2 regions of the Bacillus sp. 01N45 genome follow, and region 1 is predicted to be linked to the other one. Evidence: a T-box and tRNA genes for the amino acid it is inferred to sense, from the RefSeq annotation. Region 1 holds a T-box; the other holds one or more tRNA genes.
What was found. A T-box is a leader RNA that pairs with one kind of tRNA and senses whether it is charged. The one in region 1 lies ahead of AC1DMU_RS03780 (valine--tRNA ligase), so its partner is inferred to be a tRNA-Val.
Positions count from the first base shown of each region.

Region 2: it encodes a tRNA-Val, which carries the amino acid that the T-box ahead of AC1DMU_RS03780 (valine--tRNA ligase) is inferred to sense. The anticodon was not compared.

Region 1 covers NZ_JBFTQW010000001.1:718,362-721,784, forward strand. The annotation lists gene AC1DMU_RS03780 (valine--tRNA ligase) at 1-1,321, opposite strand, end outside; T-box leader at 1,360-1,592, opposite strand; gene ysxE (spore coat protein YsxE) at 1,751-2,776, opposite strand; gene spoVID (stage VI sporulation protein D) at 2,839-3,423, opposite strand, start outside.
Region 2 covers NZ_JBFTQW010000003.1:354,783-358,205, forward strand. The annotation lists gene AC1DMU_RS09620 (D-alanyl-D-alanine carboxypeptidase family protein) at 1-85, opposite strand, end outside; gene AC1DMU_RS09625 (hypothetical protein) at 241-468, opposite strand; gene AC1DMU_RS09630 (hypothetical protein) at 876-1,091, shown strand; tRNA gene AC1DMU_RS09635 (tRNA-Val) at 1,271-1,343, shown strand; gene AC1DMU_RS09640 (hypothetical protein) at 1,406-2,002, opposite strand; gene AC1DMU_RS09645 (hypothetical protein) at 2,222-2,488, opposite strand; gene AC1DMU_RS09650 (hypothetical protein) at 2,507-2,866, opposite strand; gene AC1DMU_RS09655 (DUF3976 domain-containing protein) at 3,001-3,183, opposite strand; gene AC1DMU_RS09660 (permease) at 3,212-3,423, opposite strand, start outside.

The DNA of each region.
Region 1 (3,423 bases):
CAATATCTGCTGGTGCATCTGTACCTACGTATACTTCACCAGTTTCTTTATGATACCAAGCTGGAATACGGTGTCCCCACCATAATTGACGAGAAATACACCAGTCGTGAATGTTTTCCATCCAGCGTAAGTATGTGTTTTCAAAACGTTCTGGTACGAACGTTACTTTCTCTTCTTCTTTTTGTTGAAGCTCTACTGCCTTCTCAGCAAGTGGAGCCATTTTTACGAACCATTGTGTTGATAAGTAAGGCTCAACAACTGCACCACTACGCTCACTATGACCTACTGAATGCATATGAGGCTCGATTTCTACTAATACGCCCGCTTCTTGTAAGTCCTTCACTAACGCTTTACGGCATTCGAAACGATCCATACCGTTATACTTACCAGCTTTTTCGTTCATTGATCCATCTTCGTTCATTACTAAGATACGTGGTAAGTCATGACGGTTACCTACTTCAAAGTCATTCGGGTCATGAGCTGGTGTAATTTTTACAACGCCTGTTCCGAAATCTTTTTCTACGTACTCATCAGCAATAATCGGAATCTCACGGCCTACGATTGGAAGTGTAACTGTTTTCCCGATTAAATGTTTGTAACGATCGTCTTCTGGATGAACTGCTACTGCTGTATCACCAAGCATCGTTTCTGGACGAGTAGTAGCAAGACGAATATGACCAGAACCATCTGTTAACGGATAGTTCATATGGTAGAATGCACCTTGAACTTCTTTATGAATTACTTCAATATCAGAAAGAGCTGTGCGTGTTGCTGGGTCCCAGTTGATAATATATTCACCGCGGTAAATTAAGCCTTTTTCGTATAATTGAACGAATACTTTATTAACCGCATCAGATAAACCTTCGTCTAATGTGAAACGTTCACGAGAATAGTCTAATCCTAAACCAACTTTCCCCCATTGTTGACGAATGTGAGACGCGTATTCCTCTTTCCATTCCCAAGCTTTTTCAAGGAATTTCTCACGGCCAAGATCGTAACGTGAAATACCTTCTTCACGAAGTTTCCCTTCTACTTTCGCTTGTGTTGCGATACCCGCATGGTCCATTCCTGGAAGCCATAATACATCGTAACCTTGCATACGCTTCGTACGAGTTAAAATATCTTGAAGAGTTGTATCCCAAGCATGACCTAAGTGTAACTTACCAGTTACGTTCGGAGGTGGAATTACAATTGTGTATGGTTGTTTCTTCTCATCTCCTGTTGCTTCGAAATATTTGCCTTCAAGCCACCATTGATAAAGGCCTTCTTCAACGGACATATGATCATATTTAGTTGGTAAATTCTTTTCCGTGTTTGACATTATTTTCCCTCCTTAAAATAAAAAATGCCCCTCATCCAAAAAAGGACGAGGGACATCGCGGTACCACCTTTATTTACAAACAAATTCAGGAATTTGCTTATACTCTTAATTTGATAACGGACAAATCCGTCTTTTCCTAATGAGAACTATTCCGTTCAGAAAAGATGCTCCAGGGCTACCTTCTAACATAACTATCTAGAGAATCTCCCAGCTAATGATTCTCCTCTCTGAAGACGTTTCTTGTTATACTCTTCCCCTTCAAGGCATTTATATGATTGTTAATTATTATATACAATAGTGTAAAAAACGAAACCCTATTCGTCAAGATAAATTTAATACTACGGCTTTTTGGGCAAAAAAAGAAGATAAGTAGCATCCTCTACTTATCTTCTTTCTCCCGCTATTTGCGGGCAGTAAGACCCCATCACTTTATCCGCTCCCTTGCTGAGCAGCTTGTAATTGCGAAAGGAAATATTCTATATTGCTAACGAGCCAATGCGATTGTTGTAAGCTCTTTACTCCGAGCAGTTCATTTTCCTCATTGCGACTCTCTCTTCTTTTCTTATAAGACTGGATTTGCCGAATAAATTGCGATGGATACGTCATATATGCAAACATGAGTAGTTGCTCTTCTTTCGTAAAAGGGAAATTTTTTTGGTACATTTGATACCATTCAAACCGATCACTTCGCGCAATTGGATACGTATTTAAAGACCGAGAATAAAACCCTACTATATCTTGCACCGGTGTGGCAAACTTAGATTTTTCTAAACTAATAAAATAGCCATTCCGTTCATAATCAAATAAGAAATGATTAAGCGATACGTTACCATGTACAAAAGTAATACGTGTTTTTTCTTTTTCTTTCATCGCATCGTTCCACTCAGTTAATTGCTTCATTGCAAACTCACGCGCCCTCATTACATGATGATAGTACGTACAATATTGCAATTCAAACGGAGACATATACCACTTCGCTTCAGATTCTACGAGAAACTCTTCTAACATCTCACCATCATTCTCCCAGCGATCGGATATATTTGTATAATGTTTTTCTAAATCTTCTTCTGTATACGTTTCTTCTTTCACCGTTTTTTGATGTAACGTCCCGAGAGTTTGAAACATTTTATGGTATTGATCATTATCCTCGCCGTTGCCTTCCGCACGTTCTAACCAAGGCATTAAATAATAATTATACGTCCCGTCACTTAAAATATAATTTCCATCCGTCGCATGGTATATAGGTACATAATTTGAAAAACCGTTCTCCTTCAAATATTGAATATGGTGCAAAAAGTTATTCCTCTCTAACTTTCCGTCTTCTATTTTCTTGAGCGCATACGGACCTTGATTCGTGTAAATTTTCGTTACACTTCCGTGCTCTTCCATATGCTGTGTATCCAATCTATATTGCCTTACAATGGGTTCATAGCGATTTCGTAATTCAATATCCATACGAATAACCCTTTCTATTCAAAACATTGCCTTTAGGAAAATAAGTGAGTGAAAACACTCACTTATTTCGCTTTTGCCCTTGAAACAGGAATATAAATAATTTGTCCCGCAGTTAAATATATATCTTCTGTTTGATTGACACGATATAAGTTTTGTACAGACGTTTCATAACGGTCTGCAACAGATTCGATTGTATCCCCTTCTTGCACGAAATACATTCTTAACTTTGTAAATTCTTCTTCCGGTTCTTTCGTAAATATTTTCGTTAAATAAAGTGCATTTTCATCTCGCTGTGAATACGTTTCTTCTTCTTGCTCTTCTTGTTTTTTCGCTTTTTCTTTCTTGAAATCTTTTCTTCCGAACAATTCAAATTGTGGCGTTGATTCTTTCTCCTCTTCACGCTCCACAAATTCATGTTCTTCTATTTCCTCTTCCTCTACTTCCTGCTCTTTTCTTTCCTCTAGTTGAAACGGTTCAAATGCGTAATCTTCCCACTCATCTGATTCCTTATAGACTGGTTCTTCTACGTGCATGGCGGGTCTATTTTCATCTTCTTGTGCGGAATCAGCCTCTAACTCAGCATACGCTGTTTCTTCCTCTTCATCCTCGATCCTTTCTTCATCACATAAACCAGTGATAGATATATC
Region 2 (3,423 bases), on a different contig from region 1:
TCGTCTCAGCACGTAACGTCATAGGTGTCAAAAAAAATAAACAAATAACGGTAACAAAAGCCAAAATTTTCTTAAAGTTTACCATATGACTCTCCCTTTTCACTATACTCTCACAGCTTAAAAACTGAATCTACCAATCTATATGTGAATTGTATTAAATTGGAAGAACATTCACTGTTTTTTACTATATCATACTTTTACGATAAAGAACATAAATATACAATAAAAAATAAGAAGGAATTATTCTTTCTTATCCTTCTCATCAATCAATGAATCTATTAAATTTTGACTAGCTTCCTCGGGTGTAATCTCATCTGTCATCCCCATAAACGACCAGCCTTTAGAATCGACCCACTCAACAAACTCTTGTAAAAACTCATCATGTGTAACATCCACATCAAGAATCGAGCCATTAATCGAAATCGTTCTATTTCTAGATACGCGCATCTTGAACGTTTTCCTTACCATTACAATAATTCTCCCTCTACTACTGAATATTTATAAAGTGAAACTTTAATCAGCCTTCACCAATCGGGCTTTTACGAGCAGCCTGCCACCACCTAACTTCTTTGCTTTCGCTAAATTTTGAGGTGGGGATCTTACCGTCCGCAAATAGCGGGGTAAAATAATCTTGTATCTCTGTTATACATGATTTTAAGTAAATTGTAAAAAGGATATATTGGCCAATTTGCATATTGAAGCTGAAAATCTATCATCCTGCAAAAACATGAAACGATATGTAATTGATCATAAATGACTAAATAAATCCACATAAAAAAACAAAACAACTTACATTTTATCACACCAAATACAAATGACTTCAGTACAATAAAATGGAATATACTAGAAGAAGACTTAAAATGAGGAGGAACTCTATGGCGCGTTGTACGTATTGTAAAACGAAGTGGACAATAAAAGATGTATGGTCAATACTCGTGACATTTGAAAAAGATTGCCCGTATTGTTTTGGAAGGCAGTATCTATCAAATGACACCTTTCATCATGCTAATGCCGCTCTACCTTTATTATTCTTATGTCCTTTACTTGTTGATTTAAGCGATGAAAACCCTTTGGATAAATACATTAAATAATATGACCGCTACATTCTACTAAGTCTTCTTCTCATCATTATCCCTTCAGACACTACTCGCATAATTGCATATGATTTCCCTTTTAAAACTTACTATAAAAATATTGCAAAATTTCAGTTAATTATATATAATTGCTTTAGCATAAAGATTAAAGATGCTGTTACATACGCATTTTTGAAGATCCCGTAGCTCAGCAGGGAGAGCGCCACCTTGACAGGGTGGAGGTCGTGAGTTCGAGCCTCTCCGGGGTCATAAAAAAGAGAAACCGTATCAACCTTCTACGTGATATGGTTTCTCTTTTTTATCTAAATCAATCACTTCCCACGAAACATCTTCTCCAAAGACTTCGCATTAGCAAACAATACTTCTTTCAAGTTATCATCTGCAACGATTTTATAGTCGCCATCTTTGTTTTTCTTTAAGTTCAATGTAACTTCGCGAGTTGCCATGATTGCATCTTTATCTGATAAGTGTTTGACGATTGCTGATGTCATCGTTTTTTCGATTGCTTTTTCAGATTGCTCTTTGTCTTCGCTAAAAGCGCTAGCGAAGGCCATTGGCATAACTTCTCCCACTGCTTTTGTTACAGCAACGGATAGATCAGCAGATGTAATTTTCACTTTCACTTCTGCTTTGTCATCCTTTTTCGATACTTCTTCTAGCTTTTCAAATTTAAAGTTTTTCGTAATTGCACTCAGCATTGCTTTTGCCTCAGCATCATCTGTTTTTTCATTTAGTTTGTTAAATTCCTTGTCACTCTCAACAAATGTACGAGCCTTTTCTATATCACCTTTTTGTATCGCTGTTAAAAATTCTTCTGTCGTATCTTTCGGATTTGCACACCCTGCTAAAACACCTACTGTTAATCCTACTACCATCATTAACAGTAATAGTTTCTTTATCTTTTGCACGCTCATTCTCCTCTTATCTTTTCTAGTAAGTCAGCATTATATAATAGTATGAAACTGACATTACAAACATTTTTTAGTATAGCATTTATATGAGTCATTCGTGTCTATTTTTTCAAACGTCCCCTCTTTCCATCTCATAACGCCCACTACTCTCTATTAAAAATTTATTTCCTCATTATAAATAGCAAAATTAAAACCAGCAACTTTAAGGTTGCTGGCTTATCTCTTATTCATATTCGAAAAAACAATAACAATTGCTCCGAACACATAATGACCCGCTACCATCCACACGCTCCGATCGAGGATCATAAGTGATAACCAAAGCGATATATTAATAGCAGCAAATAATACATATAAAATGAAGTCTCTCTTTTGTAGCGCTTCTCGATTCATCAAAATATAAATTGCGCCGATTGGCGGAAGGATGAAGCAAAGGAAAAAAACAAACATTTTTCTTAACGACCATGGATAAGTTACTGTCTGCATATGAGTCCCCTTTTCACTTTATAGTACATGTAACATCGGTCTTACTACTCTATATTCGTCACTATAAGGCTCCTTTATGATTAAAGATGAGTGAGGATTTTTTTCTTCCTCTATCATTGTGAATACTTCTGTTTTTTCTTGTACTATGTTGGATTCACTGTTTTTAGTAGGTTTTTTACTTGTTTCAATTTTCTTCGTTACTTCTCCGAGCCTTTGTCCAACTTTTTCAGCTTCGGCAGGTTCATTCGTAACATAGTATTCTTGGTGCTCCCATACTAACATAGGTGGCACTTGTTCTCGTTTGTTACATATTATATAAGTAATACTAGCTATAAGTAGTAGGCATGTTAATAAAAAGAAGATAGTTTTTTTATTCATATACTATGCTCCCTGTCTATCATTTTATTAAATTATATAATATCCATTATATGTAGTAAATGGATGTCGTGGGAATTTTCGGATTTTACATCAAAAAGAAAAACCTTACTACAGTAAGGTTCCATTTTTATATTCTATAGTGATTGATTTATTAAAACGATCATTACGATAATCGCTATAAACATAACGACTAAACAGCCGATCATTTTATAAAAGCCTCTTTTCGTTAACGTCCCACCTTGAACGTCTTTTCGAATAAATAAGAATACGGCTAAAAATAATACAAGTCCAATGCCAAAAGCATACATCATTTGCATATGTTAATCTTCCTTTCTCTCTTCCATCTTAATATCTTTTCGATAAAACAACAAATGAGATAAAAACTGTACTCATCGTAAGTGCCATAAGTATGTTTAATAGTTCAACCGCAGATAGTGTAATTACGTGTAGATTTAAACCGAAAGAGAAAAGAAGGTAATATGCCGTTAGCGCAAAAAAGCTGAAGAACATTCCTTTATAACGAATAAGTTTCATTCGCTCATCTTTTTCTTTAAATT